One region of the Halomonas sp. BDJS001 genome, then DNA from elsewhere that is predicted to be linked to it. Evidence: predicted binding sites of a transcription regulator. Region 1 holds the regulator's gene; the other holds the start of a gene.
The links. Region 1 encodes FNR, which switches genes on or off when oxygen is low (the NO sensors DNR and NnrR bind a similar motif). Its sites were predicted from a motif close to TTGATNTANATCAA; they were not measured.
Positions count from the first base shown of each region.

Region 2: a site for FNR is predicted at 2,139-2,152, ahead of paaG (2-(1,2-epoxy-1,2-dihydrophenyl)acetyl-CoA isomerase PaaG). Genes of this name have one in related genera too.

Region 1 is NZ_CP110535.1:3,673,953-3,678,080, reverse strand. Features, by position in the region: gene OM794_RS17170 (DUF294 nucleotidyltransferase-like domain-containing protein) at 1-197, shown strand, start outside; gene OM794_RS17165 (DNA polymerase III subunit epsilon) at 203-856, shown strand; gene ttcA (tRNA 2-thiocytidine(32) synthetase TtcA) at 967-1,887, shown strand; gene fnr (fumarate/nitrate reduction transcriptional regulator Fnr) at 1,880-2,626, opposite strand; gene hemN (oxygen-independent coproporphyrinogen III oxidase) at 2,709-4,128, opposite strand, start outside.
Region 2 is NZ_CP110535.1:4,446,868-4,450,995, forward strand. Features, by position in the region: gene paaX (phenylacetic acid degradation operon negative regulatory protein PaaX) at 121-1,047, shown strand; gene paaY (phenylacetic acid degradation protein PaaY) at 1,097-1,711, opposite strand; gene paaG (2-(1,2-epoxy-1,2-dihydrophenyl)acetyl-CoA isomerase PaaG) at 2,301-3,092, shown strand; gene paaI (hydroxyphenylacetyl-CoA thioesterase PaaI) at 3,204-3,671, shown strand; gene paaK (phenylacetate--CoA ligase PaaK) at 3,750-4,128, shown strand, end outside.

The sequences.
Region 1 (4,128 bases):
GTCTTAAACAACAGCTTAACGCGTTGGAAACGTCTTCGGACACAAAAGAAGCTAACTCCCAAAACGGCAGTCGCGCTAATCGCGTTGTCGTGCAAAACCTCTCTTCCCTGGAGCGCGACCTTCTGCGCGAAGCGATGCATATTGTCAAAGACTTTAAGCAGCGGCTTTCCCATCGTTATCATTTGGAGTATTCGTGAGCGGAATGCGGCTGTTAGATCGACACGTAGCGCTATTTAGCGGTTCATTGCGCACCTTGTTGCGCCGCGAAAGTGATCGTCGGCGTTGTGCAGACTCTCCCTATGCCTGGCTGTTTCAACCTTATATGGGCGAGGAGCTGGTAGCACTCGCCTGTACGACAGCGCCCACGTCGTCATCGCCGGTGATCAGCTTGGCTGCGGTGGCGCTAAGCCAGCAGCAGGTACGAACCAGCCGCGCTTTTGTGATGACGCTAGGCAATACGAAACAGCCCGAGAGCGCGACGCTGCGCCGTCATCATTTGCTGTGCGAGGCCGGGGAGGTGCAGCCGCCAAGCAGCGCTAACTTGAGCGCGTTAGTGGAATTTATCGGCAATCGACCCATAGTGGGCTGGCAGTTGGAGCAGCGTATTGGGGCGTTGAATACACTGCTTACCAAGCGGCTAAATTTTGCTCTGCCCAATGCCCAAGTCGATGTGGCGAGACTGCATCAGCGCCAACTGCGGCGACTGCATCCCCAGGTAGAAGCGCCCAGCAGCTTCACCCAGGCGTTGGCATGCTGGCAGGTGCCCGCCATGGGCGTGCAGAGCGTACTGGGCGAGGCCACCGCCAGCGCACTGCTGTATATGCGCCTGCAGCGTGTTATGGCACAGGCTGCTTAGGGAGGAGCCACGAGTAGTTGGGTCAAGGCGAAGAGTGTTGTTAGAATAGCCCCCAATTATTTCTGTGTAGCACCTCTTCTCTTCACCATACCCTCGGCAGTGCCTATACCATGCAATCTCTTGATCACTTTGATCCTGCTCACCTTGATACAGTTGTAGCCACCCCAGCTAACGCTGAGCAAAACCAGCCAGAGCTGGCTGATGCCAAGCAGAAGCGTGAATTTAACAAGCTGCAAAAGCGTCTGCGCCGGGAAGTGGGCAATGCGATTATTGATTACCAAATGATCAATGAAGGCGACCGCGTGATGGTGTGCCTATCCGGCGGCAAGGACAGCTACACCATGCTGGAGATTCTGCGCAACTTGCAGCGCAATGCGCCGGTTAATTTTTCACTGGTGGCGGTCAATCTGGATCAGAAGCAGCCGGGTTTTCCCGAACACGTGCTGCCTGCCTATCTGGATAAGCTGGGCGTGGAGTACCATATTGTCGAGCGCGATACCTATTCGGTGGTGAAGGAGAAGACCCCAGAAGGCAAAACCACCTGCGCGCTCTGTTCACGGCTGCGGCGTGGCTCGCTGTATGGGTTTGCCGAAGAGATTGGCGCCAATAAGATTGCTCTTGGCCATCATCGGGAAGATATCCTCGAAACCCTGTTTCTGAATATGTTCTTCGGCGGCAACCTGAAAGCGATGCCGCCCAAGCTGTTATCCGATGATGGAAAAAATATCGTTATTCGCCCATTGGCTTACTGCAAAGAGGCTGATATTGCTGAATTTTCGCGGTTGATGGAATTCCCGATCATCCCCTGCAACCTCTGCGGCTCACAGCCCAATATGCAGCGTCAGGTGGTCAAAGAGATGCTCGCCGAGTGGGACAAAAAGTTTCCGGGCCGCCTGGAAAGCATGTTTAAAGCGGTGACCAATATTGCGCCCTCCCAGTTGGCAGACCGCAGCCTGTTTGATTTTGAAGGCTTAGAGGCCAAACAGGCGGAACTGCTGGCAGGGCGCATCCAGGCCTTTAACGTCAGCTAACCGTTTGCTCTTCCTCTTCAGCGAGGGTAATCAAGCGCGGCATGTCGAGAATATTGACCTCTCGCCCGGAAACCGCTACCACGTTCTGCTGCTGAAAGCGGCTTAAAATGCGGCTGACGGTTTCCACTGCTAAGCCCAGGTAGTTGCCAATATCGGCTCTGGGCATTGAGAGGCGAAAACTATAGGGTGAGTAGCCCCGGCGACGAAAACGATCCGAGAGCGTAATCAGGAAGCTCGCCAGCCGCTGATCCGCGGTTTTACGCGACAGCAGACGCATCATACGACGATCATCACGTAACTCTTTGCTCATGCTGCGATACAGCTGGCCACGTAGCTCAGGGATCTCTTCCGAGAGTAGATCCAGACGGTCAAAAGGGATCTCGCAGACGGTGGTGGTTTCCAGTGCAATAACGCTACCGGGGTAGTGCTCTTCGTCAATGCCATCCAGTCCCACCAGTTCACTGGGCAGGTAGAAGTTTGTCAACTGTTCGCTGCCGTTACCTTCAGCGGTGATCTGTTTCAAACTCCCTGAACGCACCGCGTAAACGCTGGTGAAAGTGTCACCTTGGCGAAACAGAGGCTCGCCTTTTTTCAGCGGCGCACGGCGGCGAATAATCGCATCGAACTGCCCCATATCGTCCAACTCAAGGGCAAGCGGCAGGCACAGCGAGCTAAGGCTGCAGGTTTGGCAGCGCGCTTCGTGGAGTAGCGAGCGCCGGCTGCTCATGGGTTCCAACATACGATGCTCCTTGAGTGGGTCAGGGTAAAATTAGTAAATTCTTACTTATTGTAGTGGCGTTAGCATGCCTGCAATAAGATGATTAGACAATCTTAGAGTAGCGCTGTCCCGTTTGCCCAGAAAGATGGGCATCGAACGCCATGGCTAAATGGCGAATAAGCAGCCGCCCCATGGGCGTGGCAATAAGTTGATCACCTCTACGGATGATTAGGCCATCTTGCTCGGCGCCCTGTAAACGTTCCAGCGCGGGTGCAAAATAGCGGGGGGCATCAATGTTCCAGCGCTGGCTGACCGCCGCCAGATCAATGCCCATATCGCACATCAGCCGCTCAATCACATCCCGGCGGATTAGGTCGTCGTCACTCAGCCGCACGCCGCGTACGGTGGCAAGCTTGCCTTGATCCAACGCCGCTTCATAGCGCGCCAGGTCGCTAGGGTTCTGCGCATAGACGTCATCGATGCGCGAAATTGCCGAAACGCCAAGCCCGATTAAATCGCACTGGGCGTGGCTGGAGTAGCCTTGGAAGTTGCGCTGTAGCGAACCGTCGCGCTGGGCAATGGCCAGGCTATCGTCAGGGCGGGCAAAGTGATCCATGCCGATATGCACGTAGCCTGCCGCGGTAAGCATCTCGATGGTGGCGCGCAGAATTGCCAATTTCTCTTCGCCACCCGGCAAGTCGTCGACGTTAATACGCCGCTGGGGGGCAAATCGCTCCGGCATGTGCGCGTAATTAAACACGGAAAGACGCGCGGGGTTGAGGTCAATTACCTGGCGAAGCGTATTCGCAAAGCTCTTTTCTGTCTGAAACGGTAACCCGTAAATAAGATCAATATTGAGCGAGCGAAAGCCCAGGCGGTGCGCCTCCTCCATCAGCGTTTCGGTAAGTACCCGAGGCTGAATGCGGTTAATCGCTTTCTGCACCAGCGGGCTTAAATCCTGCACGCCCAGACTAATACGGTTAAAGCCTAACGACTGTAGGTGACGCAGGGTAAACACATCCGCTTCGCGAGGGTCTATCTCAATGGCGTAATCGCGATCAGCAGACGATGAAAGGCCAAAACGGGCGTCCAGGCGATCAATCAGGTCACCCATCTGATTCAAGCTGAGAAAGGTCGGCGTACCGCCACCCCAGTGCAATTGCTCCACTGGTCGTGAGGTATTCAAGTGGCGGGCAGTCAGCACCATCTCGCGGTCTAGCCGGGCTATATAAGGCTCGGCCAGAGCGGTGTTCTTGGTGGCGATTTTGTTACACGCGCAGTAGAAGCAGATCTTGCGGCAGAAGGGTACGTGAACATACAGTGAGAGTGAACGCTTACTGGCATTGCTACGCTCCAGCGCCTGGGTCAGGTCGTCAGGCGTAAACTGGTCGTGAAACGACAGAGCCGTAGGGTAGGAAGTATAGCGCGGGCCGCTAGTGTCGTAGCGGCGCAGCAAGGCTTCATCCCATACCGGCTGCATAGGAGTGGCGGCTGCCGCAGATGCAATGGGCAAGGCAGCGGGG
Region 2 (4,128 bases), 770 kb from region 1:
TCAGGAGAGGATCGACTCCGGCCAAACGACAAAAAAACGTGATACGATAATCTTTTTTATTCGTCATATTTTCTGTCGTTTTTAGCGACAACTTCACCGCAAAGGGAATCAACGTCCACCATGTCGTCAGCTAAAGAGTGCGTCGCTACGCTTATTGATGACTTCCAAAAGCGTCGGCCAATTCGTGCCGGCTCACTGATTATTACCGTCTATGGCGACTCTATCGTTCCGCGGGGCGGTACCGTTTGGTTAGGCAGTCTATCGAAACTGGTGGAGCCCATCGGTATCAATGAGCGGCTGGTGCGTACATCGGTTTACCGGCTGACCAATGAAACCTGGCTACGGGGAGAGAAGATCGGTCGTCGCAGCTACTACCGGTTGAGTGGCCCTGGTCGGCGTCGTTTCGAGCAAGCCTTTAAGCGTGTCTATCACGGCGCCCAGCCAGCTTGGTCGGGACAGTGGACATTGGTATTGCTGACACAGCTTCCCCCAGACCGGCGCCAGCAGATTCGTGATGAGCTTGAATGGCTAGGCTTTGGTAGTTTTGCTCAGGGCGTGCTGGCGCATCCCACGCTGTCATGTGCAGAGACCATGGCGGCCTTGCAAGAACTGGATGCAGCAGACGATACGATTGTAATGCAGACGCAAACCATGGAGCCCATGACCAGCAAGCCGCTGCGTCTCCAGGTCAGAGAGAGCTGGAACCTCGACGAATTAGCCGAGCTCTACCAACGTTTTCTCGTTAAGTTTCGCCCACTCTGGAATGCCCTCAACGCAGAGAACCATTTGGGGCAGGAAGAGTGTTTCATTGCCCGCACCTTGCTTATTCACGAGTATCGCAAGGTTCAATTACGCGACCCCCTCCTGCCTGAGGAACTACTCCCCACGGCGTGGGAAGGCCGCTACGCCCATCAGCTCTGCCGCAACCTTTATCGTTTGCTCTACGAACGTGCAGAACGCTGGCTGGATCAACATCTGGAAAACGCCGAGGGCCCACTACCCGCCCCAGGCCCCAGCTTCTACCAGCGCTTCGGCGGGCTGGATTGAACGCCTAACGAGACTGCTTAATCAGTCATCACATCGGGCATAACGCACCTTATGGCTGTGGCGACTGATCCAACGTCTGCTGCTTGGGTTGAGTATCACCAGCCAGCAAGGCTGGACGATCAGCATCGAGTTCTGCCAGCGGCTCACAGGGTTCCAAGCTGTCACGGCAACGGGTTACTAAGCGCTGATACTCCTGGGTGCCCTGCTGCTTCCAGGCGAACTCCTCATCACTCAGCGGGCGCTTTACCTTTGCGGGAGCCCCCATCACCAGCGACTGGGGCTCACACTCGAAGCCCGCCTTGACGAACGCTGCCGCCGCCACGATAGAGCGTTCAGCAATCTTGGCGCCATCCATCACTACGGCGTTCATGCCAACCATGGCATCACGCCCAATCACGCAGCCATGCAGTACCGCGCCATGGCCGATATGGCCATCCTTCTCAACCTTGGTGACGCAGCCCGGAAAGCCGTGCATCACACAGGTATCCTGAAGGTTAGCCCCCTCTTCCAGCACCAGCCGCCCGAAATCACCACGCATCACCGCGCCGGGGCCTACATAACAGTTGGGGCCTACGATTACGTCGCCAATTAACACCGCAGTAGGGTGGACATAGGCGGACGGGTGTACCACCGGCGTCACCCCTTCAAGTCGATAGTAAGGCATCACACTCTCCGTTAGCTTGATTGGCCGTGTGGGACGCTGCCCCCATCGCCCGCTCTTCGAACTGTTCGACCCCTGCCCCGTCAGTTGTGTAGTCACCTAGGGTTATCGCGCCTTTGCTGCGCTGATTGCGTTATGGGGCGCTCCAGCGCTCAATCTATTTTGATACGCTATATCAACGAAGATTATATTTTACGTAACAAAACATCAAACACTTTACCTGTCACGGGCTTCTTCAGAATTGGCACACGGTTAGCTAAAAACTCGATTTACCCCGGCTATAAGTCAGATTTCTAGACGCACTTCGCTTTTTTATACCATCGTCTAACCATTACCTTATATTCGCAAAAAATCCCCACAAACCACTGTTAGCAAGGCATAAATTACCAAAAACAACAATAAGCGACACACCATAAATGAGAATACGATATTGATGTGTATCAAAATAATTCTATACTCGACAGATATTAACCCTGTACACCACAGGCCGAACGGTCACTGGCGGGCACCGACGACCGCGAAAAGGGTATGCGCGCCTTCCAATAAAAACGACCTGCCACTTTTCAAGGGCACTGACACAAGGACATTACCCATGAGCCAAGCGCTCCTGCTTTACAGCGTGGAAGACGGCGTCGCCTGTATCACCCTGAACCGCCCCGAAAGCTTGAACAGCTTCAATACCGAAATGCATGCCGAGATGCGCAAGGTGCTAAAAGCCGTGCGCCAGGACTCAAGCGTTCGCGCTTTGTTACTGACGGGCAACGGCCGAGGCTTCTGCGCCGGTCAGGATCTTTCCGACCGTAGCGTCGCGCCCGGCGAGCAGGCCCCCGACCTCGGCGAGTCGCTGGAGAAACGCTACAACCCCATGCTGCGTGCCTTCAAGGACATGCCATTCCCCACCATTTGTGCGGTGAACGGCGTAGCAGCTGGCGCTGGGGCCAATATCGCCCTGGCCTGCGACATCGTGCTGGCGGCCCGCTCCGCAAGCTTTATTCAGGCCTTTTGTAAGATCGGCTTGATTCCGGACTCAGGCGGCACCTGGACACTGCCTAACTTAGTGGGCATGGCTCGCGCCAAGGGCTTGGCGATGCTCGGCGACAAGCTCCCCGCCGAGACCGCCGAGCAGTGGGGCATGATCTGGCGCTGCGTCGACGATGAAGCACTGCAAGAAGAAGCCATGAGTATGGCCCGCCACCTGGCCACTCAACCCACCCATGGCCTGGCACTGATTAAACGCGCCCTGCATGCCAGCAGCGATAATAGTTTCAACGAGCAGCTCGACCTGGAACGTGACCTGCAACGCCTTGCTGGGCGCAGCGAAGATTACCGCGAAGGCGTCAGCGCTTTCATGGAAAAACGCCGTCCCACCTTCAAGGGAGAGTGATATGCCAGCCCTTCCACCGCGCCCTAATGCACCTACAAAAGAGCTACGGCGAAGAGCGCTATCGCAGTTCTTACCGACTACGTCGCAAAGCTATGAGCGAGGAGAACATTCATGAATGATGCCCAACTGACGCCACAACAACTGGCAGAAGCCTGTGCCGATGCGATGTTTTCCCGCGACCATGCCAGCCAAGGGCTGGGGATGCGCATTACCCGCGTGGCGCCCGGCTTCGCCGAACTGACCATGACCGTGCGTCAGGACATGGTGCAGGGGCACGGCCACTGCCATGGCGGATTTCTATTTGCCCTCGCCGATTCCGCCTTCGCATTTGCCTGCAACAGCTACGATGAAGCCACAGTCGCTGCTGGTTGTAGTATCGACTATCTAGGCCCCGGCCAGCTGGGCGACGAGATCACCGCCACCGCCGAAGAGCGCAGCCGCCGTGGGCGTACTGGCATTTATGACATTACATTGCGCAATCAGCACGGCGACACCATCGCCTTGTTCCGCGGGCGCTCTTACAAAATTCGCGGCAGCGTACGACGCTTGGAAGACACCACTGCTGGAGAGAGCCAATGAAAGACGCGCTGATCACTGCGCGCTTATAAGCACTACTAAAACTAGCCCAATAACAACTAGCTTGATCGGAGCCCCCTGATGAATCAGCCCGTAACGCGTATCGACACTGCAACTCTCGACCCTCTGGAAACCGCCAGCGTCGACGAACTCCGCGCCACTCAACTCAAGCGCCTGCAGTGGAGCCTTAAGCACGCTTACGACAATGTGCCGTTCTACCGCCACTCCTTCGACAAGGCTGGAGTGCATCCCAACGATATCCAGACGCTGGCGGATCTCTCCAAACTGCCTTTTACCACCAAGGCTGATTTGCGCGACAACTACCCGTTCGGCATGTTGGCCACACCGATGAGCGAGATCGTTCGCATCCATGCCTCCAGCGGCACCACCGGGCAGCCTACGGTGGTGGGCTACACCCAGAGCGATATCGATGTGTGGTCTGATGTGATGGCGCGCTCGA